2 regions of the Cupriavidus sp. FW216-B1 genome follow, and region 2 is predicted to be linked to the other one. Evidence: predicted binding sites of a transcription regulator. Region 2 holds the regulator's gene; the other holds the start of a gene.
What was found. The regulator LexA, encoded in region 2, represses DNA repair genes until DNA is damaged. The targets are predictions, from matches to a motif close to ACTGTATNNNNATACAGT.
Positions count from the first base shown of each region.

Region 1: dinB (DNA polymerase IV) is a predicted target of LexA. The motif match lies at 12,777-12,794, and genes of this name have one in related genera.

Region 1 covers NZ_JBYTEL010000027.1:49,464-64,027, forward strand. The annotation lists gene AC3WXD_RS31625 (SurA N-terminal domain-containing protein) at 1-1,495, opposite strand, end outside; tRNA gene AC3WXD_RS31630 (tRNA-Asp) at 1,692-1,768, opposite strand; tRNA gene AC3WXD_RS31635 (tRNA-Val) at 1,861-1,936, opposite strand; gene lon (endopeptidase La) at 2,259-4,670, opposite strand; gene clpX (ATP-dependent Clp protease ATP-binding subunit ClpX) at 4,920-6,194, opposite strand; gene clpP (ATP-dependent Clp endopeptidase proteolytic subunit ClpP) at 6,406-7,056, opposite strand; gene tig (trigger factor) at 7,153-8,511, opposite strand; gene mnmC (bifunctional tRNA (5-methylaminomethyl-2-thiouridine)(34)-methyltransferase MnmC2/FAD-dependent 5-carboxymethylaminomethyl-2-thiouridine(34) oxidoreductase MnmC1) at 8,741-10,789, opposite strand; gene AC3WXD_RS31665 (23S rRNA (adenine(2030)-N(6))-methyltransferase RlmJ) at 11,047-11,904, shown strand; gene AC3WXD_RS31670 (hypothetical protein) at 12,242-12,733, shown strand; gene dinB (DNA polymerase IV) at 12,857-14,020, shown strand; gene AC3WXD_RS31680 (hypothetical protein) at 14,181-14,564, shown strand, end outside.
Region 2 covers NZ_JBYTEL010000036.1:12,766-27,329, forward strand. The annotation lists gene AC3WXD_RS33875 (homoserine dehydrogenase) at 1-75, opposite strand, end outside; gene AC3WXD_RS33880 (pyridoxal phosphate-dependent aminotransferase) at 127-1,362, opposite strand; gene AC3WXD_RS33885 (Mth938-like domain-containing protein) at 1,670-2,050, shown strand; gene AC3WXD_RS33890 (peroxiredoxin) at 2,217-2,678, shown strand; gene AC3WXD_RS33895 (PhoH family protein) at 3,030-4,751, shown strand; gene AC3WXD_RS33900 (hypothetical protein) at 4,923-5,363, shown strand; gene AC3WXD_RS33905 (C40 family peptidase) at 5,495-6,169, shown strand; gene AC3WXD_RS33910 (inorganic phosphate transporter) at 6,271-7,281, opposite strand; gene AC3WXD_RS33915 (DUF47 domain-containing protein) at 7,295-7,921, opposite strand; gene AC3WXD_RS33920 (replicative DNA helicase) at 8,146-9,537, opposite strand; gene rplI (50S ribosomal protein L9) at 9,757-10,209, opposite strand; gene rpsR (30S ribosomal protein S18) at 10,241-10,519, opposite strand; gene priB (primosomal replication protein N) at 10,523-10,822, opposite strand; gene rpsF (30S ribosomal protein S6) at 10,912-11,286, opposite strand; gene AC3WXD_RS33945 (asparaginase) at 11,388-12,386, opposite strand; gene lexA (transcriptional repressor LexA) at 12,647-13,303, shown strand; gene AC3WXD_RS33955 (hypothetical protein) at 13,424-13,594, shown strand; tRNA gene AC3WXD_RS33960 (tRNA-His) at 13,753-13,828, shown strand; gene AC3WXD_RS33965 (DUF808 domain-containing protein) at 14,540-14,564, shown strand, end outside.

The DNA of each region.
Region 1 (14,564 bases), on a different contig from region 2:
CGAACTTGCGCGTGGTGGCCGGGCGGTAGTCGACGATGCGCGCCGCCACCAGCATGTTGGGCGCGACCTGCACGGCTTCGGTGTTGCGCTTGTTCTTGAGCGAGTCCTCGCTGAACAGCGCCTTGAGCAGCTTGTCGTTGTTGAGCGGGTTCTGCGCGCCCAGCGCCGGGTTCGGCTCGCGCGTCACGCCGTCGGCGGTCTGGATGGTCAGCTTGAACTTGTCGGCGGCGGACTTGAGGCTGTCGGACTGCTCATAGACCGTGTTGCCGAACGCGTCGGCCAGTTCGGTGAACTTCTTGGCGGCAAGCTGCTTGCGCAGTTCGGCTTCGAGGTCGGTGCGGACCTGGTCGAGCGGCTTGGTCTCGGCCGGCTTGATGCCGGTGAGCTTGATGATGTGGTAGCCGTAGTCGGTTTCCACCACATCGCTGAGCTGGCCGTCCTTGAGCGAGAACATGGCGTCCTCGAACGGCTTGACCAGCGCGCCGCGGCCCATGAAGCCGAGGTCGCCGCCCTTCTCCGCCGAGCCCGGATCCTTCGATTCCTTGCGCGCCACGTCGGCGAAGGTTTCCGGATGCTTGCGCAGGTCTTCCAGCAGCTTGGCCGCCTTTTCCTGGGCGGCCTTGCGGTCCGCCGCCGGCGCGTCCTTGGGCGAGGCGATCAGGATATGGCTGGCGCGGCGCTGCTCGTCGGTGCGAAAGCGCGCGATGTTGCTGTCGTAGTAGGACTTGAGTTCCTCGGGCGTGACCGGCGTCGAGGCGGCCAGCGCGTCGGCCGACAGCACCAGGTATTCGACCTTGGCCTGCTCGGGCACGGCGAACTGCGTCTTGTGGCTTTCGTAGTACGCCTTCAGCGCGGCTTCGTCGGGCGTGACCTTGGCGGCGAAATCGGCCGGCTTGAACTGCAGCACCTGCACGTCGCGCTGCTGGTCGCGGATGGCGATCAGGCGGTCGAGCAGCGACTTGGGCACGAAGGCCGTGGCGCCGATCGAGCCGCCGAGCTGCTGCGTGGCGAGGTCGAAGCGCATGCGCGCCTCGAGCTGCTCGGGCGTGAGGCCCTGCTGGGCCAGCAGTTCGAGATAGGGCTTGGGCTCGAGGCGGCCGTCGGCCTGCTTGGGCAGGCTGGCGATCGCCGGGATGCTGTAGATAGCTTGCTGGAGCGCCACGTCGGACACCGTCAGATGCTTGTTGGCGACGTCGTTGGCCACCACGCGCTGCAGGATGAGCTGGTCGAGCACCTGCTGGCGGGCCTGCGCGCCTTCGAACTGGCGCGGGTCATAGTTGGGGCCGAGCACCTGGCGCATGCGCTCGCTCTGGTCGCGCACGACGTTGTCGACTTCCTGCGTGGTGATCGCGCGGCCGTCGACCTTGGCTGCGTCGTGCGAGCTGTCCATGAAGCGCGAGTAGCTTTCCACGCCGAAGAATACGAACGACGGGAAGACAAGCACCAGCAGCAGCAGAAGCATCAAGCGGCGGTTGTTGCGTACGAAATCAAGCATGCGGACTCAGGAGAAGGGTTGGTACGAACGGCAAACTCCGGGATTCTATCAGGAGCGGCACGCTTCACGCGATTTACGGCCCGCCATTGCGCGGTTGCGCGCGGATCCGCCCGGGAACGGGGAAAGCCGGCGAACGCCGAAAAGCAGAACGGGCCGCTAAGGGCCCGTTCTGCTGACGTTCTGCTCACTGCTTGTTTGGCGGAGTGGACGGGGCTCGAACCCGCGACCCCCGGCGTGACAGGCCGGTATTCTAACCAACTGAACTACCACTCCTGGATTCGGTGCGGCCGTGCTCTTGCGCGCTGTTCTTCGTCGCGACGAGACCGAAGAGGCGAGAGACGGCGAGGCGTCCGAGGCACCGAGCGTGGTGGGTGCTGAGGGGCTCGAACCCCCGACCTACGCCTTGTAAGGGCGCCGCTCTACCAACTGAGCTAAGCACCCGCTCGTACCGCGAATCTGCATGTATCGCCGCGCACATATCAGAGCACTTACTGCTGTTTGCGTTGCGAGGCCGCAAGTGTAATACAGGCGTCGCCGTTTTGCCAAGCATTCTTCATGGCCGCATCGGGCGGCGCAAAAGCCGCGTACGGGCCGCGTGAAAGCCCCGTAAACAACCCTGCGCAACCCCGCGCAACCCTGCGCGATGGTCGTGCGCCCCGACCTTCGCGATGTCTGCGCGCAATGAAAAACGCCGCGGGCAAAACCCGCGGCGTCTCGTGCTGCCGTCATGCGGCGGGGCCCCGGACAGCGGGCCCCTGCGATGTCAGTGATGGATCATCTCGACCTTGGCCGCGGCCTTGTCCGCCACGTCGGCGGGCTTGGCCACTTCCTCGGGCAGCGGCTCGGGCTTGCGCTCGAGCGCCAGTTCCAGGACCTTGTCGATCCAGCGCACCGGGATGATCTCGATGGCGTTCTTGACGTTGTCCGGGATCTCGGCCAGATCCTTCACGTTCTCCTCGGGGATCAGCACCAGCTTGATGCCGCCGCGATGGGCCGCCAGCAGCTTCTCCTTGAGGCCGCCGATCGGCAGCACTTCGCCGCGCAGCGTGATCTCGCCGGTCATGGCCACGTCGGCGCGCACCGGGATGCCCGTCAGCACCGACACCAGCGCCGTGGTCATGGCGCCGCCGGCCGAAGGACCGTCCTTGGGCGTGGCGCCTTCGGGCACGTGGATGTGGATGTCGCGCTTCTCGAACATCTCGTCCGGGATGCCCAGGCGGCGGGCGCGCGAGCGCACCACCGAGCGGGCCGCCTCGACCGACTCCTTCATCACGTCGCCGAGCGAGCCGGTGCGCGTGATGTTGCCCTTGCCCGGCATGATCGCGGCTTCGATGGTCAGCAGGTCGCCGCCCACCTCGGTCCACGCCAGGCCAGTCACCTGGCCGACCTGGTTTTCCTTGCCGGCCAGGCCGAAGTCGTACTTGCGCACGCCGAGGAACTTGTCCAGGTTGTCCGAGGCCACCTTGACCGTGCCCGATTCCTTCTTGAGCAGCAGCAGCTTCACCACCTTGCGCGCGATCTTCGACACTTCACGCTCGAGCGAGCGCACGCCCGCTTCCCGCGTGTAGTAGCGGATGATGTCGCGCAGCGCTTCCTCGCTGACTTCGATCTCGCCTGCCTTCAGACCATTGTTCTTGATCTGCTTGGGCAGCAGGTAGCGCTGGGCGATGTTGACCTTTTCCTCTTCGGTGTAGCCGGAGAGGCGGATCACTTCCATGCGGTCCAGCAGCGGCGGCGGAATGTTCAGTGAGTTCGAGGTCGCCACGAACATCACGTCGGACAGGTCGAAGTCCACTTCGATATAGTGGTCCTGGAACGTGTGGTTCTGTTCCGGGTCCAGCACCTCGAGCAGCGCCGACGAAGGATCGCCGCGGAAGTCCATGCCCATCTTGTCGATTTCGTCGAGCAGGAAGAGCGGATTGCGCACGCCGACCTTGGACAGGCTCTGCAGGATCTTGCCCGGCATCGAGCCGATGTAGGTCCTGCGGTGGCCGCGGATCTCGGCCTCGTCGCGCACGCCGCCCAGCGCCATGCGCACGAACTTGCGGTTCGTCGCGCGCGCCACCGACTGCCCGAGCGAGGTCTTGCCCACGCCGGGGGGCCCGACCAGGCACAGGATCGGCGCCTTCACCTTGTCCACGCGCTGTTGCACCGCGAGGTACTCGAGAATGCGTTCCTTGACCTTCTCCAGGCCATAGTGGTCTTCGTCGAGCACGCGCTCGGCGTTGGCGAGGTCGTTGTTGACCTTGCTCTTCTTGCGCCACGGCAGGTTGACCAGCGTGTCGATGTAGTTGCGCACGACGGTGGCTTCGGCCGACATCGGCGACATCAGCTTGAGCTTCTTGAATTCGGCGTCGGCCTTCTTCTTGGCTTCCTTCGGCATGCGCGCGGCCTTGATGCGCTTGTCGAGCTCTTCCAGGTCGGCGCCCTCTTCGCCCTCGCCCAGTTCCTTCTGGATGGCCTTGACCTGCTCGTTCAGGTAGTACTCGCGCTGGCTCTTCTCCATCTGGCGCTTGACGCGGCCGCGGATGCGCTTTTCGACCTGCAGGATGTCGATCTCGCCCTCGAGCTGCGACAGCAGGCTCTCGAGGCGCTCGGTGACGTTCACCATCTCGAGGATCTTCTGCTTCTGCTCGAGCTTGATCGGCAGGTGCGCGGCGATGGTGTCGGCCAGGCGGCCGGGCTCGTCGATGCCCGACAGCGAGGTCAGGATCTCGGGCGGGATCTTCTTGTTGAGCTTCACGTACTGGTCGAACTGCGACACGATGGCGCGGCGCAGCGCCTCCGTCTCGGCGGTCTCGACCGGGCCCGGCGGCACGGGCACGGCTTCGCACATGAAGTGCGAGTCGTCTTCGCTCACTTCGCGGATATTCGCGCGCTGCGTGCCTTCGACCAGCACCTTGACGGTGCCGTCGGGCAGCTTGAGCATCTGCAGGATATTGGCGATGCAGCCCACCTCGTAGAGGTCGTCGGCGGTCGGCTCATCCTTGGCCGCCGTCTTCTGGGCTACAAGCATGATGCTCTTGCCCGACTCCATCGCAGTTTCAAGCGCCTTGATGGACTTCGGACGTCCCACGAACAGTGGGATCACCATGTGCGGAAACACCACCACGTCGCGCAGCGGCAACAGTGGCAGGCGAATCGGCTCAGCCGGGAGGAGTTGTGTTCCGGACATCATTTTCCCCAGTCAGTCATTTAGGCGTAAATTGGGCCGCATGAATCGATTGCAAGACACGCTTCGCCAACGATTCATGACCCCATGCAAATGCCGGTTTCCGCACTTGCAGGACCCGTCCAAACAGCATACCCCCGTTTCCTCCCCTTCGTTTTACGAAAATGAAGAAAAAAAGCCGCTCGCTTTTTGCGAGCGGCCTTTCGGTCTCGCTGCCGGCCTCGATCAAACACAAAGCGCCGGCGTTCGCCGTCAGTTCGAACCGGCCACCTTGGGCTGGTCCTCGTACATCAGCAGCGGCGGGGCATCCCCGGTGATGGTGTTCTCGTCAATCACCACCTTCTGCACACCCTTGTAGTTCGGCAGGTCGTACATCACGTCCATCAGCGACTGTTCGAGAATCGAACGCAGGCCGCGCGCGCCGGTCTTGCGGCGGATGGCCTTGCGCGCGATCGCGGACAGCGCGGCCGGGCGGATTTCCAGCTCCACGCCTTCCATCGCCAGCAGCTTCTGGTATTGCTTGACCAGCGCGTTCTTGGGCTCGACCAGGATCTGCATCAGCGCGGCCTCGTCGAGCTTGGCCAGCGTGGCGACCACCGGCAGGCGGCCGATCAGTTCCGGGATCAGGCCGAACTTGATCAGGTCTTCCGGCTCGGTCTGCGGCAGCACTTCGCTGGCGTCGCGCTCTTCCTTGCTCTGCACCTGCGCGGCAAAACCGATGCCGGTCTTGTCCGAGCGCTGCATGATGACCTTTTCCAGGCCGTCGAACGCGCCGCCGCAGATGAACAGGATGTTGGTCGTGTCGACCTGCAGGAAGTCCTGGTTCGGATGCTTGCGCCCGCCCTGCGGCGGCACCGAGGCCATCGTGCCCTCGATCAGCTTGAGCAGGGCCTGCTGCACGCCCTCGCCCGACACGTCGCGGGTGATGGACGGGTTGTCCGACTTGCGCGAGATCTTGTCGATCTCATCGATGTAGACGATGCCGCGCTGCGCCTTCTCCACCTCGTAGTTGCAGTTCTGCAGCAACTTCTGGATGATGTTTTCCACGTCCTCGCCGACGTAGCCGGCTTCGGTCAGCGTGGTGGCGTCGGCGATCACGAACGGCACGTTGAGCAGGCGCGCCAGCGTCTGCGCGAGCAGCGTCTTGCCCGAGCCGGTCGGCCCGATCAGCAGGATGTTGCTCTTGGACAACTCGACGTCGTCCTTCTTGCCGAGGTGCTTGAGGCGCTTGTAGTGGTTGTACACCGCCACGGCCAGGATCTTCTTGGCCTGTTCCTGCCCGATCACGTACTGATCGAGGCTTTCGCGGATCTCGTGCGGCGTGGGGAGATCGGACTTGGCCGTGGCGCCGGCATCCTTGTCGGATGCCGCTGCCTCGTCGCGGATGATCTCGTTGCACAGGTCGATGCATTCGTCGCAAATGAACACCGACGGGCCGGCGATGAGCTTCTTTACCTCGTGCTGGCTCTTGCCGCAGAACGAGCAGTAAAGGAGCTTCTCGCTGGATGAACCTTTTTTATCCGCCATAGGAATCAGTCACATTAGCAGTGTGCGTGCCGCAGGGCCAAGGCGCTGCGGGGATACGCTTCAAACGCATCATACGCCAAAACAATTGGCGCGGCGGTGGAACCCCTACGCTGTGGGGCAAAAGCAAAAAACGAGGCGCCAGGCCTCGTTTCTGCATAGCCTTCTTCAATCCGCGCCGGCCCCGGAACCCGCGGGTCCCGGGGTGGCGTTTTCAGCTACGGCGGGCGATGACCTTGTCGATCAGGCCATAGTCCACCGCCTGGTCGCCGCTCATGAAGTTGTCGCGATCGGTATCGCGGGCAATCTTCTCGACCGGCTGGCCGGTGACTTCCGACAGGATGCCGTTCAGGCGCTCGCGCAGGTACAGGATCTCGCGGGCCTGGATCTCGATGTCCGAGGCCTGGCCGCGCGCGCCGCCGAGCGGCTGGTGGATCATGATGCGCGAGTTCGGCAGCGCCGAACGCTTGCCCTTGGCGCCGGCTGCCAGCAGGAACGCGCCCATGCTGGCGGCCATGCCCATGCACAGCGTGGATACGTCCGGCTTGACGAACTGCATGGTGTCGTAGATGGCGAGGCCCGCCGACACCGAGCCGCCCGGCGAGTTGATGTAGAGCGAGACGTCCTTGTCGGGATTTTCGCTCTCCAGGAACAGCAGTTGTGCCACCACCAGGTTAGCGGTCTGGTCGTTGACTTCGCCCACCATGAAGATCACGCGCTCCTTCAGCAGGCGCGAGTAGATGTCATAGGCGCGCTCGCCCCGACCGGACTGCTCGACCACCATCGGCACCAGCCCGAGTCCCTGCGTTTCCAGGGCGGAGGCCTGCGTGGTGGCCAGACGGTCAAGCAAATCATTGCGGGTCATGCAAGTTCTCCTGGAGTTCGGTGAGAGACAAGGCGGCGAGAAGCGAGGCCGCGGCCGGCGCCGCCGTCAGAAGACGGCGCGCCGGACTGGCCAGGCTCAGGCCTGCTGGGGCTGGTTGCCTTCGGCAGTCAGTTCCTCGAAGGACACCGTCTTGTCGGTGACCTTGGCCTTGTCGCACACGAAATTTACCACGTTGTTTTCGAGCACGTAGGCCTCCATCTCGGCCAGGCGCTGCTGGTCGCCGTAGTACCAGCGCATGACTTCCTTCGGGTCCTCGTAGCTCTTGGCGAAGTCCTCGATCTCGGCCTTGATCTGGTCGGCCTTGGCGTCCAGGCCGTGGGCCTTGACGATCTCGGCCAGGATCAGGCCCAGCTTGACGCGGCGCTCGGCCTGCTGGGTGAACATCTCGGCCGGAATCGGCATGTCCTTGGCGTTCGGCATGCCGCGCTGTTCCAGGTCGCGGCGGGCCATCTCGACCAGGCGCTCCTGGTCCTGCTCGACCAGTGCCTTGGGCACGTCCAGCTCGCTGGCCTTGAGCAGCGCGTCCATCACCTGGTCCTTCAGCATGGCGTGGGTGCGGCGCTTGACTTCGCGCTCGAGGTTCTCGCGGATGTCGGCGCGCATCTTCTCGACGCTGCCGTCGGCGATGCCGAGCGACTTGGCGAACTCGTCGTTGACTTCCGGCAGGTGCGCCCACTCGATCTTCTTGAGCGTGACGGTGAACTCGGCGGTCTTGCCGGCCACTTCCTTGCCGTGGTAGTCGGCGGGGAAGGTCAGCGGGAAGCTCTTGCTTTCGCCGACCTTCAGGCCCAGGGCGGCCTGCTCGAACTCGGGCAGCATGCGGCCTTCGCCCAGCACGAAGGCGAAGTCGTCCGCCTTGCCGCCGGGGAATTCGACGTCGTCGATCTTGCCGACGAAGTCCAGCGTGACGCGGTCGCCGTTCTGGGCAGCCGCTTCGCCGCCGCCGTCGCCGTGCTCGCCGGCTTCGCCGCGGGTGTGGTAGTGCACGCGCTGCTTGCGCAGGATGTCGATGGTCTTGTCGACTTCGGCATCGGTGATTTCGGTCTTGGTGCGGGTCACTTCGGCCGTGGCCAGGTCACCCAGCTTGACTTCCGGGTACACCTCGAAGGTGGCGTCGAACGCCACTTCGTCCTCGCCCACGCCTTCGGTCTTGACTTCGAAGCGCGGCTGGCCGGCGACCTTGACGTCCTGTTCCTTGGTGATGTCGAAGAACTTGCGGGCAGCCTTGTCGTAGCGCACTTCGAACTCGACTTGCTGGCCGTACTGCTTCTCGACCATCTTCATCGGCACCTTGCCGGGACGGAAACCGGACATCTTCACCGTCTTCGACAAGCGAACCAGACGATCCTGCTTTTCCTTTTCGACTTCGGCCTTGGGAATGGCCAGGGTCACCTTGCGGTCCAGTTTGCCAAGGTTTTCAATGACATTCGACATGGTCGTTGATCCAATCCAGAGATGTTGTTGTGTTCGTAAGCGCACCCCGCCCGCGCGCCCGGCATGAAGCGGGGCAATGCGCGGCGGCGAGCGCCGGTGCCAGTGCGAAGTCCTGTCCGCAAGCTTGCCGGCATGCGCTGGAAACCACGCCCCGGAGCTTCCGGGCACAGGCCCCGCGCAAACGGAAAACGGGGATTATCGCACGGTTTTCGTTCGCTTCCGGCAGTTTTTAGCCGGGAACGGACTCGGAACCGGGCCCAGCGGCGGCTGGCGCGGACCCGCCCGCGTCCCCCGCCAGCCCCTGCCGCAGGGCGCGCACCAGCAGCCGCGCCGGATCGACGGCCTCGGCCAACTCCAGCTCCAGCGGCAACGGCTCCCCGTCGATCTGGCTGGCCAGCAGTTCGGCGCCCAGTGCGGCCCATGTGAGGCCGCGCGAGCCATATGCAAGGGCCGCGTACAGGCCGGGCAGGCGCGGCACGTCGCGCAGGCGCGCGCCGCGCAGCGCCGCGGCGTCCTGCGCGGCGCGCGCCTCGTCGGCGATGCGGCCGATCAGCGGCAGGCGGTTGTGCGACACGCTGCGCACGCCGACGTAGCCGTCCAGCGCGGCCGCATCGAGCCGGCCCGCGGCGCCGGCCAGCCCGGGCAGCAAGGCGCCGAGCTTGGCGAGGTTCTCGGCATGCACGCCGGCGCGCGCGCCCTCCGCGCCGTCCTCGGCGTCGGCCGGCTCGTAGCTGGAGCCGACCCCCGCGCTGCCGTCGGCGGCGCGCGGCAGCAGGTAGCCGGTGCCCGTGACCACGCAGTCGGGCCAGGCGCCAAGCTGCTCGACCTGCGCCGCCGCCAGCGTGGTCAACTGCCCGCGCACCCGGTCGATGGTCACGTGGCGCAGCGGCAGCAGCCGCAGCGCTTCATGCGCATTGGCCAGCACCACCACCGGCGCCCGCGCCAGCACCGCGCCGGCCGCGTCGAGCGCCAGCCAGCCGTCGCCGTCGCGCGCCAGCCGCGCGACGCGGCAGCCGAAGCGCGCCGTCAGCGCCGCCCCGGCCTGCGCCAGTTGCGCGCCGCAGATGTCGGGCGGCGCGGCCCAGCCGCCCTGCTCGAACCACAGCCCGCCCAGCGGCACCGCCGCGGCGTGCCGGCGCGCGGCTTCCTCGGCCGGCATCCAGCGCGCGAAGGCCGCGGGAAACCCGAGCGCGGCCAGCGCGGCCTGCTGGATGCGCGCGTCTTCCTCGCCGGCGCCGGTCTGCAGCACGCCGCACTCGTGCCAGCCCGGCGCGTGGCCGGCCGCGGCCAGCGCGGCCCAGTGGCGCAGCGAGGCGAGATTGCCGGCGCGCGACAGCCGCGACAGGATGCTGTCGTCCGACGACAGGTGCGGATGCATGGCCGCCGCGCGATGGGCCGAGGTCAGCCGCGCCGGACCGTCATGCGCATCGAACAGCGTGACGCGCCAGCCGCGCGCGGCGAGGCGCTCCGTCACCGCGCAGCCGGCCAGCCCGGCGCCGACCACGATCGCATGGCGCTCGGGCCAGGCCGCGGGCGCCGGCGGCGGATGCCGGCGCCGGGCGCGCTCGGCGGGGAAATGCCCCACCGTCATGTGCCATTTGCTGCCGTAGCCGGTCGCGCGCCGGGCCTCGAAGCCGGCGGCCCGCAGGCCGCGGCGCACGAAGCCGGCCGCGGCGTAGGTCGCCAGCGTGGCCTCGGGCCGCGCCAGCCGGGCCAGCCGCTTCATCAGCGGCGGCTGCCACATCTCGGGATTGCGCTCGGGCGCGAAGCCATCGAGGTAGAACGCATCGGCGCCCAGCACCAGCCGCGGCAGCATGGTGTCGATGTCGCCGAAGGCCAGCGTCAGCACCACCGCCCCGCCCTCGAACGCCAGCCGGTGCATGCCCGGCAGCGCCAGCGGCCACGCCTGCTGCAGCTGCTCGGCCAGCGGAGCCAGTTCGGCCGCGCCGGACATCCTGACATGGACGGCGGCCAGGCCGTCGCGCGTAAACGGATGCTTCTCGATGGAAACGAAATGCAGGCGCCGGCAGCGCCGCGGATCGGCCCGCCACGCCTGCCACGTCGCCAGGAAATTCAGGCCCAGGCCGAAGCCCGTCTCCAGGATCACGAACTGGTCGCGCCCGCCCCACGCCTGCGGCAGGCCGTTGCCGCCGAGGAACACGTGGCGGGCCTGCGCGAGGCCACCCTCGTCGCTGTGGTAGACGTCGCCATAGCGCGTCGAATAAGGCGGCCCGGCATCGGAGAAGACGGGTTCGGCGGGATCCAGTGAGCGGGACATGAAGCGGGCAGGAACGTCTGGCATGAGGGGAATCGGGAGAAATTCCGGGCAAACGCACCGGAGAAATCCACCGGGAATCCAGCCAGCGGGGGCGGACAGGGCGGACGGCCCCGGGTGGCGGCGATGGTAGCATAGCGCCCTGCGCCGCCGCCCTGCCCGGCATCCACCGCCCGGCATCCGCGCGCTCCTGCCGCTCTTTTTGCTGCGCTTTTGCCGCCCCTCGGCCGCTCTTTTTGCCGTCTTTCGCCCGCCTTGCCATGTTCAGCTACCGTCACGCCTTCCACGCCGGCAACCACGCCGATGTCCTCAAACACGCCATCGTGGTCCAGTTGCTGGAGCAGTTGACCCAGAAAGACAAGCCGTTCTGGTATATCGACACGCATGCCGGCGCCGGGCTGTACGCGCTGGACCATGCCTACGCGCAGAAGAAGGGCGAGTTCGAGACCGGCATCGCCCGGCTGTGGCAGGCCGCCGCCGCCAAGCGGCCCATGCCCACCGTGCTGGAGGACTACCTGGAACAGGTGCGCACGCTCAACCCGGATGGCAGCCTGCGGCACTATCCGGGCTCGCCGTGGCTGGCCTGGCAGATGCTGCGCGACGCCGACCGCCTGCGCCTGTTCGAGATGCACCCCACGGAAATCCAGGTGCTGCGCGACAACTTCCGCGGCGCCGGCCGCCGCGTCATGCTGTACGACGGCGACGGCTTCACCGGCATCAACGCCATCCTGCCGCCCCCGCCGCGCCGCGCGCTGGTGCTGGTCGACCCGTCCTACGAGGACAAGCAGGACTACGCCCGCGTGGTGCGCACGCTGCAGGACGGCCTGCAGCGCTTCGCCACCGGCATCTATGCCATCTGGTATCCCGAGGTGCAGCGCCGCGAATCGGTGCAGTTGCCGGTGCAGCTCAAGAAGCTGCCGCTCAAGAGCTGGCTGCACGTCACGCTCACGGTCAAGCAGCCGGTGGCCGGCGGGCTGGGCCTGCACGGCAGCGGCATGTTCATCGTCAACCCGCCGTGGCGCCTCAAGGAAAACCTGGAAGCGGCCATGCCCACGCTGGTCTCGCTGCTGGGCCAGGATGCCGGCGCCGGCTTCACGCTCGAAGCGCGGGAAGACTGAAGTCGCGATGGTGCCGATGATGGCACTGCCGATGGCACCGACGGCACCGACAACGGCGCGACATAGGCGCCGGGAAAACCAGATCTAAGCATCTTCTACTTGGCCCGCGCCCGCTAAGACCGTAGCATCGATCCCCAAAACCTCGGCGCGAGGCTGCGGCATGGCACGTGCGTGACACAGGCCTGAAACACGCCTGACACACACGGAATATGCCGGCACGTACCCGAACGCACGAGGCACCATCGGCATGGCAGGCCGCCGCCAGCGCGGCCACCGTGCGCACGGACAGGACCGGACACCACAGGACCGGCCGCCGGACATCGGGTACAAGGGTCATATGAAAACACTCAGCGGAGCCGGCAACGGCTGGACAACGGACGCCGACGCGGCCGACCGGGGAATCTGGAAGAACACCATCGCCGCGGCCAGCCATGCGCTGGAAACCGTCGCGCTGATCGAGCACGGCGTCGGCATGACGCTGCGGCTGCAGCGCAAGGTCCGCGAACTGCGCGAGCGCCTGCGCACCACGCAGGCCGAACTCGACCGCTACCGCGACCTGCACGCCCTCGCACTCGAAGCCCTGCGCGCGGCCGAGCCGCCCGCGGCGGAGGACGCCGGCAAGCTCCGCGCCGACGGCGAAGCGCTGCGCCTGCGCCACCGCGCCTACAAGCTGCTGATCGAGCACTACGCCCGCACCGGCTCGCCGATCAACCTCGCCGTCTTCGCCGCCCAGCGCCGCCAGGTGCTCCAGCACATCCTGTTCCAGCAGCGCCGCGGCGTGCCGCCGGCGCGGATCAGCGTCGACGACATCGCCTTCCTGCTGCGCTAGGCACACACTCGGACAATTCCGTATCCGGCGCGGACTTCGATATACTGTATATGCATACAGTCATGGAGACGCTGCGCCCGGCCACGGCAGGACGCAGGCGTCGCCCGATCCCAGCCGCCGCCAATGCCATCCGCAACCCGCCGCATCGCCCACCTGGACATGGACGCGTTCTACGCCTCCGTCGAACTCCTGCGGTACCCGGAACTGCGCGGCAAGCCCGTGGTGATCGGCGGCGGGCGCAACGCCACGCCCGAGACGCTGCCCGACGGCAGCCGGCGCTTCGCCCGCCTGCGCGACTACGCCGGCCGCGGCGTCGTCACCACCTCCACCTACGAGGCGCGCGCGCTCGGCGTCTTCTCCGCGATGGGCATGATGAAAGCCGCCCAGCTCGCGCCGGACGCCATCCTGCTGCCGACCGACTTCGATTCCTACCGGCACTACTCCCGCCTGTTCAAGGCCGCCGTCCACGCCTTCACCGACCAGATCGAAGACCGCGGCATCGATGAAATCTACATCGACCTCAGCGACGTGCAAGGCGAGCCGGCCGAACTCGGCACGCGCATCAAGCAGGCCGTGCGCGAAGCCACGCAACTGAGCTGCTCCATCTGCATCGCCCCCAACAAGCTGCTCGCCAAGATCGGCTCCGAACTCGACAAGCCCGACGGGCTTACCCTGCTCACCGCCGCGGACATCCCCGCGCGCATCTGGCCCCTGCCCGTGCGCAAGGTCAACGGCATCGGCCCCAAGGCCACCGAGAAGCTCGCCGGCCTCGGCATCGCCACCGTCGGCGACCTCGCCCATGCCGACCTCGGCCTGCTGCAAAGCCACTTCGGCCGCAGCTACTCCGCGTGGCTGGCGGAAACCGCCCAGGGCCGCGACGACCGCAGCGTGGTGGTCAGCGCCGAACCCAAGTCCATGAGCCGCGAAACCACCTTCGAGCGCGACCTCCACCCGCGCCAGGACCGCCAGGCCCTCTCCGAAATCTTCACCGGCCTGTGCCAGCGTCTGGCCGAAGACCTGCACCGCAAGGGCTATGTCGGCCGCACCGTCGGCGTCAAGCTGCGCTACGACGACTTCCAGACCGTCACGCGCGACCAGAGCCTGCCCGAGCCCACCGCCGACGCCGTGCAACTGCGGCGCGCCGCCACCGAATGCGTGAAACGGGTCACGCTCGACCGCAGGATACGGTTGCTGGGCGTCAGGGTCAGCGCGTTGACGGTGGCCGGAGAAGACGACCTCGCGCCGTTGCCGGTGCAAGGCGAATTGCCGTTCGATGAAGCCGGCTGAGCGGGTGCGCGGCGCGCAAATTACGGACAAGTACGCAATATCGAGATGATTCCGTATTGCACTTAGGAAAATTCGCCAGCCATTGCCTCACTGTGTTGATGGATTCTAGTAAGCCGGCGCGCAACCGGCGCATTTCCATCCATCGATTCAAAGAGACACCATGTCGGAAGCCAGATCGCCGGAAAGCACGCGTGCCCTGCCACCCTCCGCCATCGCCCTGTGGCAATGGCTGCGCCGGCACTGGAGGCGGATGGCGATCTTCGCCCCGGCCGTGGCGTTCCTCCTGTTCTCGGTCCTCTACCTGGCCAGCGCAAGCTACAAGAGCGACGGCTTTCTGCGGGCCAGCCGGAAGCTGGCGGAATACAACGCCCAGCGCGCCGCGTTCGCCGACAAGAGCGCCCTGCAGCGCTTTCTCCTCAGCGAGAAACTGGAAACCGATGCCAACGGCAGCTACCTGACCCACTCCCTGCAGGAAAATTTTCTCCGCAAGCACGTCACGCCCGTGCTGCCCTACTCCAAGGCGGAGCTCGGCTACCTCAACAAC
Region 2 (14,564 bases):
GTTGCGTTGCAGCACGTTGAACGTGCCGCTACCGACGGTACCGATGCCAAGCAGGCCTACTTTGATGGGGTTCATGGACAATCTGACTCTGGGTTGCTGAAAAATGGATTGCGCCGCGGCGCCGGCTCAGGCCGCGAGGCCCTGGTGGCGCCTGCGGTAGGCATCGAGGAAGCGGCCCACGCGGCCGATGGCCTCGCGCAGGTCTTCCTCGTGCGGCAGGAACACGATCCGGAAATGGTCCGGCTTGCCCCAGTTGAAGCCGGTGCCCTGCACCAGCAGCACCTTGGATTCCTGCAGCAGCTCGTAGATGAATTCCTGGTCGTCCTGGATCGGGTACATCGACAGGTCGAGCTTGGGGAACAGGTACAGCGCGGCCTTGGGCTTGACGCAGGTCACGCCCGGGATCTGCGTGATCAGTTCGTGCGCGAGGTCGCGCTGGCGGCGCAGGCGGCCGCCCTCGCCCACCAGGTCGTTGATGCTCTGGTAGCCGCCCAGCGCGGTCTGGATGGCCCACTGGCCCGGCACGTTGGCGCACAGGCGCATCGAGGACAGCATGTTGAGGCCCTCGATGTAGTCCAGCGCCGGGCGCTTGTCGCCCGACACCACCATCCAGCCGGCGCGGTAGCCGCACGAGCGGTAGTTCTTGGACAGGCCGTTGAAGGTCACGGTCAGCACGTCGGTCGACAGCGCGGCGATCGAGGTGTGGGTGTGGCCGTCGTACAGCACCTTGTCGTAGATCTCGTCGGCGAAGATGATCAGGCCGTGCTCGCGCGCGATCGCCACGATGGCCTCGAGCAGCTCGTCCGAATACAGCGCGCCGGTCGGGTTGTTGGGGTTGATGACGACGATGGCCTTGGTATTGGGCGTGATCTTGGCGCGGATGTCGTCGAGGTCGGGCATCCACTCGTTGGCCTCGTCGCACACGTAGTGCACCGGGGTGCCGCCCGACAGGCTCACCGCGGCGGTCCACAGCGGGTAGTCCGGCGCCGGCACCAGCACTTCGTCGCCGCCGTTGAGCAGCGCGTTCATCGACATCACGATCAGTTCCGAGGCGCCGTTGCCCACGTAGATGTCGTCCAGCCCCACGCCTTCGATGTTCTTCTGCTGGGTGTAGTGCATGATCGCCTTGCGCGCGGCGAAGATGCCCTTGGAGTCCGAGTAGCCCGCCGAGTTGGGCAGGTTGCGCATCATGTCCTGCTGGATCTCTTCCGGGGCGTCGAAACCGAACACGGCGAGGTTGCCGATGTTCAGCTTGATGATCTTGTGGCCTTCCTCTTCCATCTGCTTGGCCTTCTCCAGCACCGGGCCGCGGATGTCGTAGCAAACATTGTTGAGCTTGTTGGATTTCTGGATCGGTTTCACGGCGATGTCGGCAGGAGGCAAGGGCCGCCGGGCAAGCGGCGGCTGGCTAGGGAATCCGGGTGGGAAGGAGTGGTCCGCGGGCGCCTGTCCGCTGCGGTGCGACGCGAAACGTGGCAGGCAGGGAGGCAAAAGCTATAATTTATCGGATTATGACAGACTTCGGCAGGGATTCTTGCATTGCAGCGTGCGCCGCCGGGCGCTTGCCGTTCTGTCGCCGTTCCTCTTTCAACCCGCCCCCAAACCCGCCCCGGGCGGCCGCCCGCTCGCCGGGCACCCGCCGCGGGGCCGCGCCGCCAAAGGTTCCCCATTGAAACTCCACGCTGACCAGCCCAATGCCCTCAATACGGTGACCGCCTACGGGCCCGGCTATATCGAAATCAACATGGTGCGCTACACCGAGTCCGTGCTGGTCATGCCCGAGGGCGAGATCCGGCCGTGGCCGGTGCGGCGCTTCGAAGACCTGGAGCCGGCCCATTTCGAGGGCCTGCTGCCGCACGCGCCCGAGGTGGTGCTGCTCGGCACCGGCAACCGCCTGCGCTTCCCGCACCCGCGCCTGACCGACTCGCTGGCGCGCCGGCACGTGGGCGTGGACGCGATGGACCTGCAGGCCGCCTGCCGCACCTACAACATCCTGATGGCCGAAGGCCGCAAGGTGGCGGCGGTGCTGCTGCTGGAAGACCCGGCCTGAGCCTGGCCGCGGTTGCGCCGCGGCCGTCCGGGCGCCCGCGGGCACGGCGCGGCAAGTTAAGCGCGCGCCACGCTTGAAGTTTGCCGGGCCGCCCCCATCTGCCGCCACCAAGGTGGCAGCACGCATGCCGCCGCCTCCCTTCCTGCCTCTCCCAGGAGCCACAAGAATGACAATCAGTCTCGACCAGGCCGTACCCGACTTCAGCGCGCCCGCCACCGGCGGTGCTTTCCGCCTCTCCGAGCAGCGTGGCAAGACGGTAGTGCTGTATTTCTATCCCAAGGACAACACGCCGGGCTGCACCACGGAAGCCATGAACTTCCGCGACCAGTACGACGGCTTCCTCGGCGCCGACGCGGTGGTGTTCGGCATCTCGCGCGACAGCATGAAGTCGCACGAGAACTTCAAGGCCAAGCTGGAATTGCCGTTCGAGCTCATCTCCGACGGCGACGAGGCCGTCTGCACCCTGTTCGATGTCATCAAGATGAAGAAAATGTATGGCAAGGAAGTGCGCGGCATCGAGCGCAGCACCTTCGTCATCGACCGCAAGGGCATCCTGCGCCACGCCATGCGCGGCATCAAGGTGCCCAACCACGTCGACGAGGTCCTGCAGATCGTGCGCAGCCTCTGAGCGCGCCGGCCCGCGGGGCGGCCGCTGAATCGCCGCAGCAACACCCGCGCGCCGGTGCCATATCGGCGATTGCAAAACAGAAATCGTTCGGATACATTGACCCGTAATGAGTTCAGAATCCGGATGCCACGCTGTTTCATCGTCCCGTCCCAGGTGCCTCGAGCCCCGGGCCGGTAGCGGACCTGCCGTGTCTCCGGTCCGCAAGAAAGCCGTCAAACCTGCTGCACAGGTCTGGCGGCTTTTTTGTTTGTACGCACAGGACACGATCGGCACCTTCGCGGCCCAGCGCGGCCGCCCCCGTGTCCTGCGCGGTTTTCCAGCCGTCTTCTCCCCCTGAAAGGAAAGCCAAGCATGCCGCTGCCGACCATGCCCGCCAAGCCTGCTCAATTGCTTGACCCGAGCGAATTCGCCCCGGTGACCAAGCTGCCCAAGGCCAGATCCGCGACACAGGGCAAGAAACCTGTGCCGGCGCTGGAGCGCGTGGCCTTGCTGGAAACCGGAAACGGCACGACCGAAGACGCGCCGGCCGTGGTGGCCCGCGCGGGCGGCACCACGCGCGCGCGCGGCAAGGACGCGCCCGCGCCGCTGACCTCCGTGCCGACCCTGTCCTCGGTGCCCAAGGTCCCCGCCAAGACCGCCGCTGGCGCCACCGGCCGACGCGCGCCCAAGCACACCGGGCCCGCCAAGCTGTTCGTGCTGGACACCAACGTGCTGATGCACGATCCGTCCTCGCTGTTCCGCTTCGAGGAGCACGACGTCTATCTGCCGATGATGACGCTCGAGGAGCTGGACAACCACAAGAAGGGCATGAGCGAAGTCGCGCGCAACGCGCGCACCGTCAGCCGCACGCTGGACGCGCTGGTGGGCGGCACCGACGGCTCGCTCGACGAAGGCATGCCGCTGGCCAAGCTGGGCAACCGCGACGCCCAGGGCAAGCTGTTCCTGCAGACCAAGCTCAACGAGATCAAGCTGCCCGACGGCCTGCCCCAGGGCAAGGCCGACAACCAGATCCTGGGCGTGGTCAGCGCCCTGCAGCAGCAGTTCCCGGACCGCCAGGTGGTGCTGGTGTCGAAAGACATCAACATGCGCATCAAGGCGCGCGCGCTGGGCCTGCCCGCCGAGGACTACTTCAACGACCAGGTCCTCGAGGACAAGGACCTGCTCTATTCGGGCGTGATGGTCCTGCCCAACGATTTCTGGGCCAAGCACGGCAAGGGCGTGGAAAGCTGGCAGGACCCCAAGTCCGGCGCCATGTTCTACCGCCTGACCGGCCCGCTGGTGCCGTCGTTCCTGGTCAACCAGTTCGTCTACCTGGAGCCCAGCGACGGCAGCCTGCCGCTGTACGCCCAGGTCAAGGAGATCAACGGCAAGACCGCGCTGTTGCAGACGCTCAAGGACTTCACGCACCACAAGAACAATGTGTGGAGCGTGACCGCGCGCAACCGCGAGCAGAACTTCGCGCTCAACCTGCTGATGCACCCGGAGATCGACTTCGTCACGCTGCTGGGCCAGGCCGGCACCGGCAAGACGCTGCTGGCGCTGGCCGCGGGCCTGGAGCAGGTGCTCGACCAGAAGCTCTACAACGAGATCATCGTCACCCGCGCCACCGTGCCGGTGGGCGAGGACATCGGCTTCCTGCCCGGCACCGAGGAAGAAAAGATGCAGCCCTGGATGGGCGCGTTCGACGACAACCTGGAAGTGCTGCAGAAGAGCGACGACAGCGCCGGCGAATGGGGCCGCGCCGCCACCCAGGAGCTGATCCGCTCGCGCATCAAGGTCAAGAGCATGAACTTCATGCGCGGGCGCACCTTCGTCAACAAGTTCGTCATCATCGACGAGGCGCAGAACCTGACGCCGAAGCAGATGAAGACGCTGGTGACGCGCGCGGGCCCCGGCACCAAGATCATCTGCCTGGGCAACATCGCGCAGATCGACACGCCCTACCTGACCGAGGGCTCGTCCGGCTTGACCTACGTGGTCGACCGCTTCAAGGGATGGAGCCACAGCGGCCACATCACGCTGGCGCGCGGCGAGCGCTCGCGTCTGGCGGACCATGCGGCGGATGTCCTGTAGCCGCCGCGCGGCGCCGGCCGCAGCGCCGCCTTTGTAGGACCGCGACCGGCATCATTGCGCGCCGGCCTGGCCTAGCATCAAGGCAAGCGCAGCGCCCGCCAGTCCGGCACCTGTGTGCCGGCGCCTGGCGGGCGCTTTTTCGTTTCGGCTCTGGATCGATGGAGGCATCGAATGGATACCCAGCATTCTCGCCAAGCATGCGCCCGGCACCATGCGCCGCGGCGCCGCGCGGCCGGCGGCCTTGCCGTGGCGGCCGCCTGCCTGCTGTGCGGCCCCGCCCTCGGCGCGGACGAAATGGTGATCCGCACGATGGGCCCGATCAGCTACGTCTGCGGCGGCATTGCCGCCGACGAGCAGCAGGCGCTGGCCGCCCAGCAGAAGAACTTCAGCATGGGCGTGCTGTTCACGCAGGGCGAGCGCGGCGAATATCTGGCCGACGTGGCCGTGCGCGTGATGCGCGAAGGCCACGAAGTCGCCAGCTTTACCGCCAGCGGGCCGAAGTGCCTCATCAAGGCCCCGCAAGGCAGCTACAATATCGAAGCGACTTATAAGGGTCAGGCCAGGTCGGTCACTGTGAGCACGGGCACCTACAACGCGCAGCTGCGCTGGTAGTTGCGTCGGTAGTTGCGTCGGTAGTTGCGTCGGTAGTTGCGCTGGAAGGCGCCCGCCGGAAGGCTGCCTTCGCGGCGGCCCCGCTCGCGGTTGGCGGCTGGCGCCTGGCCCGGGACCGGACCAGAACGAGAATGCCAACGCGCCAGACCGCCAAGCCGTCACCACGCGCGCCATCGTCACCGCTGGCGCGCGCTGCCTGCCGGGCCCGCCTGCCCTCGCTGTGCGCGGCCGCCCTGCTGCTCGCCGCCTGCGCCTCCGCGCCGCCGCCGCGCCACGGCGGCCTCTCGCGCCTGCCCGGCACGCCGATGGTGGATCCGAGCGCGGGGCTGGAAGAAGTGTCCATCCAGGCCATGTCCCTGGTCGGCACGCCCTACCGCTACGGCGGCAACACCCCCGATTCCGGCTTCGACTGCAGCGGGCTGGTGCGCTACGTGGTGCTGCGCGCCGCCAACGTCAACCTGCCGCGCACCACCGAGGCGATGGGCGAGCGCGGCGTGCCGCTCGAGCGCAGCCAGGTGGCCTCGGGCGACCTGGTGTTCTTCAACACCACCGGCCGCGCCAACTCGCACGTGGGCATCTACGTGGGCCAGAACCGCTTCGTGCACGCGCCCTCCACCGGCGGCACGGTGCGCCTGGAGGACATGGGCAAGTCATACTGGGTGTCGCGCTACAACGGCGCGCGGCGCGTGGCCTCCGCCGCCGTGCCGCCGCCGGCCCAGCCGCAGCAGCCCGCGGCGCCGGCGATCCCCGCCGCCCCACCGCCGGCGCAGGACGACGACCCGATCGCCGCCTTCGCCAACCGCTAGCGCGGCGCCGGCGCGCTTCCCGCGCGCCATGAAAAAAACCAGGCTTCACGCCTGGTTTTTTCATTGCCGACATCGGCCTCACCGGCGCCGCGGGCGCCGGCTCAAAGCACATGCAAACCGATCCACCATGCGATCGCCGCCATGAAAGCCGACGCGGGAATGGTCAGCACCCACGCCCACACGATGTTGCCGGCCACGCCCCAGCGCACCGCCGACATCTTCTGCGCCGAGCCCACGCCGACGATGGCGCCGGTGATGGTATGGGTGGTGGACACCGGCACGCCCAGCGCCGAGGCGATGAACAGCGTGATGGCGCCGCCGGTCTCCGCGCAGAAGCCGCCGACCGGCTTGAGCTTGGTGATCTTCTGGCCCATCGTCCGCACGATGCGCCAGCCGCCGAACATGGTGCCCATGCCGATCGCCACGTAGCAGCAGACGATGACCCACACCGGCGGCTCGGCGCCGCCCTGCGCCACGTGGCCGCTGGCGATCAGCAGCATCCAGATGATGCCGATGGTCTTCTGCGCGTCGTTGCCGCCGTGGCCTAGGCTGTAGAGCGAGGCCGACACCAGTTGCAGGCGGCGGAACCAGCGGTCCACGCGCGACGGCGGCGTGCGGAAGAAGGTCCAGCCCACGATCACCATCATCAGCGAGCCGAGCACGAAACCCAGCAGCGGCGAGATCACGATGAAGGCCACGGTCTTGGCCAGCCCGCCGCCGACCAGCGCGCCGGTGCCGCCCTTGGCCACCGCGGCGCCCACCAGCCCGCCGATCAGCGCGTGCGAGGACGACGAGGGAATGCCGTAGTACCAGGTGATCAGGTTCCAGGCGATGGCGCCGACCAGCGCGCCGAAGATCACGTGGTGGTCGACGATGTTGACGTCGACGGTGCCGGTGCCCACCGTGGCCGCCACCTTGAGGTGGAAGATGAAGATGGCCACCACGTTGCACATGGCCGCCATCGCCACCGCGTGGTGCGGCTTGAGCACGCCCGTCGACACCACCGTGGCGATCGAATTGGCGGCGTCGTGGAAGCCGTTCATGAAGTCGAACAGCAAGGCGAGCGCCACCAGCAGGCCGATGACCCACAGGCTCATTTGTATTGTGTGCATGCCGATTCGTGCCTCAGGCGTTTTCCAGGACGATGCCTTCGATGATGTTGGCAACGTCCTCGCACTTGTCGGTGATGGTCTCGAGCTGCTCGTAGATGGCCTTGAGCTTGATCAGCCGTTTCACGTCGGTCTCGTCGCGGAACAGCTTCGACATCGCCGAGCGCATCACGCGGTCGGCCTCGGACTCGAGGTGGTCGATCTGCTGCGCCGTCTTGAGGATGGCGCTGGCGTTGCTCATGTCCTCGAGCAGGCCGACCGCGATCTTGACCTGGTCGCAGCACTGCACGCAGATCGAGGCCAGCTTGCGGGCCTCGTCGGTCAGGCTGGTCACGTCGTACAGCGAGATGGTCTCCGCCACGTCCTCCATCAGGTCGAGGATGTCGTCCATCGTGGTGATGAGCTTGTGGATCTCGTCGCGGTCCAGCGGCGTGATGAAGGTCTTGTGCAGCAGGTCGATGGTGTCGTGCGTGATGCGGTCGGCCTTCTTTTCGGTGGCCTGCACGCGGCGCGCGTGCGCCTCGGCATTGGGCAGGTCGTTGACCAGCACTTCCAGCTCGCGGGCGGCGGTCACCGCGCAATCGGCATGCTGGTTGAAGTATTCGAAGAACTTGCCCTCCGTGGGCATGAATCGGCCGAACATGGGTTGTTCCTTGTCGGGGCGCGCGAGCGCCCCCGGGTTATTGCCTGGGCGACTGGCTCAATCGGCCAGGCATACATTGCAGACAGCCGCCTGGCGGCGGCTGTCATCAAAACGAAATATTTTACAGGTATGCGGGCTGCAGCCGAATCTCTTTCACGTCCGGCGTGGGCGATCGGCCACGGCGGGACCGCTTTGCCACCGCCCAGGCCGCGCCAGGACTGGCTTCAGGTGTCGTTGTCGAAGAAGGCCGGGCCGCCGCTGAAGTTGTCGAATTTGGTGAACTGGCCCAGGAATGTCAGGCGCACGGTGCCGATGGGACCGTTACGCTGCTTGCCGATGATGATCTCGGAGGTGCCCTTGTCCTGCGAGTCGGGGTTGTAGACCTCGTCGCGGTAGATGAACAGGATCACGTCGGCATCCTGCTCGATGGCGCCCGATTCGCGCAGGTCGGACATCACCGGGCGCTTGTTGGGGCGCTGCTCCAGGCTCCGGTTCAACTGCGACAGCGCGATCACCGGGCAGTTGAGTTCCTTGGCCAGCCCCTTGAGCGAACGGGAGATTTCCGAGATTTCGGTGGCGCGGTTCTCGCCGCTGCCCGAGCCCGACATCAGTTGCAGGTAGTCGATGATGATCAGGCCAAGCTGCCCGCACTGGCGCGCCAGGCGGCGCGAGCGCGCGCGCAGCTCCATCGGGTTGAGCGCCGGGGTCTCGTCGATGAACAGCTGCGCGTCGTTCATGCGCTGGATGGCATGCGTGAGGCGCGGCCAGTCCTCGTCGAGCAGGCGGCCGGTACGCAGGCGGTGCTGGTCCAGCCGGCCGACCGAGCCCAGCATACGCATGGCCAGCTGGGTGCCCGCCATTTCCATCGAGAACACCGCCACCGGCAGGCCCTGCTCCACCGCCACGTGCTCGCCGATGTTGAGCGAGAACGCGGTCTTGCCCATCGACGGGCGGCCGGCCACGATGATCAGGTCGCCGGCCTGCATGCCGCTGGTCATGCGGTCCAGGTCGATGAAGCCGGTCGGCACGCCGGTCACGTCGGTGTTGCTGTCGCGGTGGTACAGCTCGTCGATGCGCTCCACCACCTGCGTGAGCAGCGGCTGGATTTCCTGGAAGCCCTTCTGCCCGCGCGAGCCTTCCTCGGCGATGGCGAAGACCTTGGACTCGGCTTCGTCGAGCAGCTCGCGCACCTCGCGCCCCTTGGGCGCGAAGGCCGCCGAGGCGATGTCGTCGGCCACCGTGACCAGCTTGCGCAGCACCGAGCGCTCGCGCACGATCTCCGCGTAGCGGCGAATGTTGGCCGCGCTGGGCGTGTTCTGCGCGAGCGAGTTCAGGTAGGCCAGCCCGCCCACCTCCTCCGCCTTGCCGGCCACCTGCAGCATCTCGTAGACGGTGATGACGTCCGCAGGCTTGGTCGCCGAGATCAGCCGGGCGATGCTCTGGAAGATCATCCGGTGGTCGAAGCGGTAGAAGTCCGACTCGGAAAGGAAGTCGGCGATGCGGTCCCAGGCGGCGTTGTCCAGCAGCAGGCCACCCAGCACCGATTGTTCGGCCTCGATGGAATGCGGAGGTACCTTGAGATTGTCTAGTTGGGGGTCGCTGACAGGCGCGTTCATGGGGAGGGATTATAACGGCGCGCACAGGCGAGCCGGAGGAGAAATCGCGGCGTGTGCGGCGATGTGACGGCAGGACAACCACCCCGGCCGGGCCGAAGCCGGAACCCCGGGCCAAAACAAAAAGGCAGGAGCGCCTGGCTCCTGCCTTTTTGTTCCTGCCTGCGGCCGCTGCCGCTGCGGAGATCCCTCGCGGGCCCCGCGGCGGCGGCCGGTTCCGGCTTAGACGTGTTCGCCCAGGACGGAGACCGTCACGTCGACCACCACGTCCGTGTGCAGCGAAACGCTGACCGGATGATCGCCAACGATCTTCAGCGGGCCGTTCGGCAGGCGCACTTGCGCCTTCTCGATCTTGAAGCCTTGGCCTTCCAGGGCGGCGGCGATGTCGGCATTGGTGACCGAGCCGAACAGGCGGCCGTCCACACCCGACTTCTGGGTGATCTGCACGGTCAGGCCGTTGAGCTTCTCGCCCTCGCCCTGCGCGGCAGCCAGCTTCTCGGCGGCGGCCTTTTCCAGCTCGGCGCGCTTGACTTCGAACTCGCTGATGGCGGTCTGGGTCGCGCGGCGGGCCTTCTTGTTCGGGATCAGGAAGTTACGGGCGTAGCCGTCCTTCACGCGAACGATGTCACCCAGGTTGCCCAGGTTGATGACTTTTTCCAGCAGAATGATTTGCATCGTGTTTTCTCCTTGACGGACCTAGGGCCGATCAGTTCTTGTGCAGGTCGGTGTAGGGCATCAGCGCGAGGAAACGCGCGCGCTTGATGGCCGTATCGAGCTGACGCTGATAGTGCGCCTTGGTGCCGGTCAGGCGGGCCGGCGTGATCTTGCCGTTGTCGCCGATGAAATCCTTCAGGGTGTCCAGATCCTTGTAGTCGATCTGTTCCACGCCGGCCACGGTGAAGCGGCAGAAGCGCTTGCGCTTGAACAGCGGGTTCTGCTGTTGGAAGCGCTTCTTGTTCTTGTTGTCACGTTTGACGAATGCCATGATTCAATCCTTTTCGAATGCTTTACATCCAGTGATGTGAAAGACGAGAGCCTTGCTGTTGCGGTGCTTGCGGGCCAGGAATCCTTCGCAGTCGAGCATCGCGCCGAGCGGCGTGCGCTCGAGCCGTTGTCCGATCTGTCCGATCCCCATCGCGGCGATGGCAAATTCCACCTGCCTGGGCGTCTGCGCCTCGACCGTCTCGCCCGCGTACTGCAGGATGCAGTTGACGACGGGGACGCCGGCCGGGGTATAGCGCAGGGCATCGCGTTCGGCGAGGGTTGCGCAGAGCCTCAACTGGTTCAACGCTGCCTCCGTTCCCGGTACCCGTGCCCGCCCGCGCCGCCGCGGCGCCTGCGATATTCAGCGCCCGCGGCAACCGCAAGAGCCCGCACTTAGGCGGCCTGGCCTTCGGTGGTCTGTTGCGCGGCCTTGCGGGCTTCTTCGCGCTGCACTTCCTTCATCATCGGGGACGGTGCGGTTTCGGCCTTCTTGGTCTGAACGATGAGGTGGCGCAGCACCGCGTCGTTGAACTTGAACGCGTGTTCGAGTTCAGCCAGGGTTTCCTTGCCGCATTCGATGTTCAGGCAAACGTAGTGAGCCTTGGCCAGCTTCTGGATCATGTAGGCCATCTGACGGCGGCCCCAGTCTTCCACGCGGTGGATCTGGCCTTCCTGCGAGGTGACCAGCGTCTTGTAACGCTCGATCATGGCCGGAACCTGTTCGCTCTGGTCCGGATGGACGATAAATACGATTTCGTAATGACGCATTGACGCTCCTTTTGGATAAGCCACCCGGGCGCCATGTCCGGTGTGGCAAGGTTGGATAGCCTTAAAGTATAGCGCGCTTTCCACGCATAGGGCAAGCTGCTTCAGTTATCGGCAAAGAGCGCCTGCAACGCCGCCGGATCCGCCGCCAGCGCCGGCCTGGCCGCCAGCGCGAGCAGCAGCAGCACGCGCGCCTTGTAGGGATTCAGGTCGCCGGCCGACACGAAGACGCCGGCGGTCGGCCGCGGCTGCGCCGGCATCGCCACATGCCCGGCCCCGGTGCGCGAGCTGCGCACGACCGCCACGCCCGCCGCGGCGGCCTCGGCCAGCGCCTCCGCCAGCGACTGGTGGATCGAGCCGTTGCCCGCGGCGGCCACCACGAGGCCGCTCACCCCGGCCGCGACCAGCGCATCGACCATCACCCGGCCCGGCTGCGCGTAGCTGGCCAGGATTTCCACCTGCGGCCACGCCGCCGGCACCGGCATGGCCGCGACCGGCAGCCGCAGCGGGGCGCGGGTGAAGCAGACGAAATCGTCCTGCACATAACCGACCGGGCCGCCCGCCGGCGAAGCGAAGGCGTTCACCGCCGCCGTGTGCGCCTTCACGGCGTCGCGCGCGGCGTGGATCTCCTGGTTGACGACCAGCAGCACGCCCTTCCCCGCCGACGCCGGATGGCTGGCCACGCGCACCGCGTCGAGCAGATTCAGCGGGCCGTCCGCGGACAGCGAAGTCGACGGCCGCATGGCCGCGGTCAGCACCACCGGCAGCGTGGCCTCGCAGGCCAGGTGCAGCACCATCGCCGTTTCCTCCAGCGTATCGGTGCCGTGCGTCACCACGATGCCGGCGACGTCGGGCTGCGCCGACCAGAAGCGGATCCGCTCGACCAGCCTGGACCAGAGCGCGAACGACATGTCCTTGCTGTCCACCTGCGCCACCTGCTCCGCCTCGATGCGCGCTACCTCGCCAAGCGCGGGCACGGCTCCGAGCAGCGCCGACACCGGCACCGTGGCGGCCTGGTACTTCGCGCTGCTGGCGGGATTGGACGAAGAACCGGCAATGGTGCCGCCGGTGGCAAGCACAACGACGCGACGCAGTGAGGACATGGCGGGGGACGTGTAGGAAGCCTGGAGTCGAAAAAAACGCGCGCCCGGAACGGGCACCGCGTGCCGCGGATTGTAACCCTGCGCATCCCGACACCCGCAAGGCGCGCCCGCAGGCAGGCGTGTTGCAAACTATTCGTCGATGCGCCGCGTCCTAAAAATTCCGCTTGCACTTCACTCGATACTGTATAAAATCACAGCATACTGTTTAAACGTACAGTGCCTTCCAATAACAGCGAAAACAACAGCGAACAACGGCGACTATGGCGACCCTGACACCGCGGCAGCAGCAGATTTTCGACCTGATTCGCAGCACTCTCCAGCACACCGGCTTTCCGCCCACGCGTGCCGAGATTGCCGCCAAGTTCGGCTTCTCCTCGCCCAATGCCGCGGAAGAGCATCTGCGCGCGCTGGCCCGCAAGGGCGTGATCGAACTCACCCCCGGCGCGTCGCGCGGCATCCGCCTCAAGGTATCGCGCAGCGACTCCGAGTTGCCCGACCAGTTCTCGCTGCCGATGGCGGGCGTCATGCAGCTGACGCTGCCGCTGGTCGGCCGCGTCGCCGCCGGCAGCCCGATCCTGGCCGCCGAACACATCGACCGCCAGTACCAGGTCGATGCCTCCGTCTTCGAAGTCCAGCCCGACTACCTGCTGCGCGTGCGCGGCCTGAGCATGCGCGACGCCGGCATCCTCGACGGCGACCTGCTCGCGGTCAAGCGCGCCAGCGAAGCCGCCAACGGGAAGATCGTCGTGGCCCGGCTCGGCGAGGACGTCACCGTCAAACGCCTCAACCGCCGCGGCGACACGATCGAACTGATCGCGGAGAACCCCGACTTCAGCAACATCATCGTCCAGCCGGACCGGGAAGAATTCTCCCTGGAAGGCATCGCCGTCGGCCTGATCCGTACCGGCGCGTTCTAAAAGCCCCAAGCCTCAAGTGCGGCTGGAGCGGGTTCGCCCGCCTCGAGCTGCACCCGATATGCCAACGCCATCCGCGCTGCGGATGCCGACAACTGTTGTTGCAAATCACCAGGTGTAGCCATGCTCCCAGCCAATCGCTTCTCCACCCGCCGCCCCGTCAAGCCCGTTCCGTTCCGCCAGTCCAAAGGCGTGCGCATCTACCAGGGCGCGCAGCGGCGCACGATGGTCGGCAGCATGGCCGCCATCTGCCGCATGCTCGAACTGGAAGACCTTCCCAAGCTGTCCGTGTAATGGCGCGTGCCACGTGGTGGCGCAGCGTGGAGACGGTTGCCATTCGCCGCATGCGCCAGCCTCATGAAATTTTTTGAGGCGAAGTACTAGCCATGTGCCAATGAAGTTTGTATAATCTTGTTTTTCGTCGATCAGCACTCAGCTGAAAGACAACGACGGTGGCTGTAGCTCAGTTGGTAGAGTCCAGGATTGTGATTCCTGTCGTCGTGGGTTCGAGTCCCATCAGCCACCCCAGAATTCTCTTCGGTATCGACGGCTTAAGCATTAACCAGCCGTTCGCGATACAAGATATCCGATAAAAGCGGATATACCCAACGGCGCCTCTGGCGCCGTTTTTGTTTTCTGCCGCTGGCAAGCATCGCACCGATGCTCCAATTTGCCATTGCCCGGACTCCCCTCCTCAAACCAACGTCGCCAGTTGACCCGCTTATCGCGCATGCGAGGCCGGCCATTTTGCAATTGTTGACAGTCAAACGGTACGTTGCTTCTTATGCTGGCCGCGGCACCATCCCCTTGGTGCTCATATTCGACACTTCCCGATGCCGCTGCGCTGCTCCCCCGGCCCAGCGGCTTTTTTTTGGCGGAACGGCGGCCGCAGCCGCGGTGACAGTTGTTGACAGTCCATGTCTCCGCATCCTGATAGCCTTCAATCTCGCATCGTCATCCTCCGCTGGGTACGGTGCGGCTTCCTGTCCCCGCCGGGCATTCGTGTCCGGCGGGGTTTTCTTTTTTGGCCGATGCGTGGTTCCGATGTCTTGCGGACTTCGGGACCTGACCGCCATCGAGTGGCCATGCAAGATGCCCCGGCCACTGCCTCTCGATTCATGGCGGACATGCCATCCACATGGGGAAGGCATTATCCTGACACCGCACTCCCCATGCGCGCGGAAATTGCGGGGCGACGCTGTTTGTCCCGATACCCACTACACACCAGGAGATCTGGATATGGCCGGCTCGAGCCTCTTGCTGC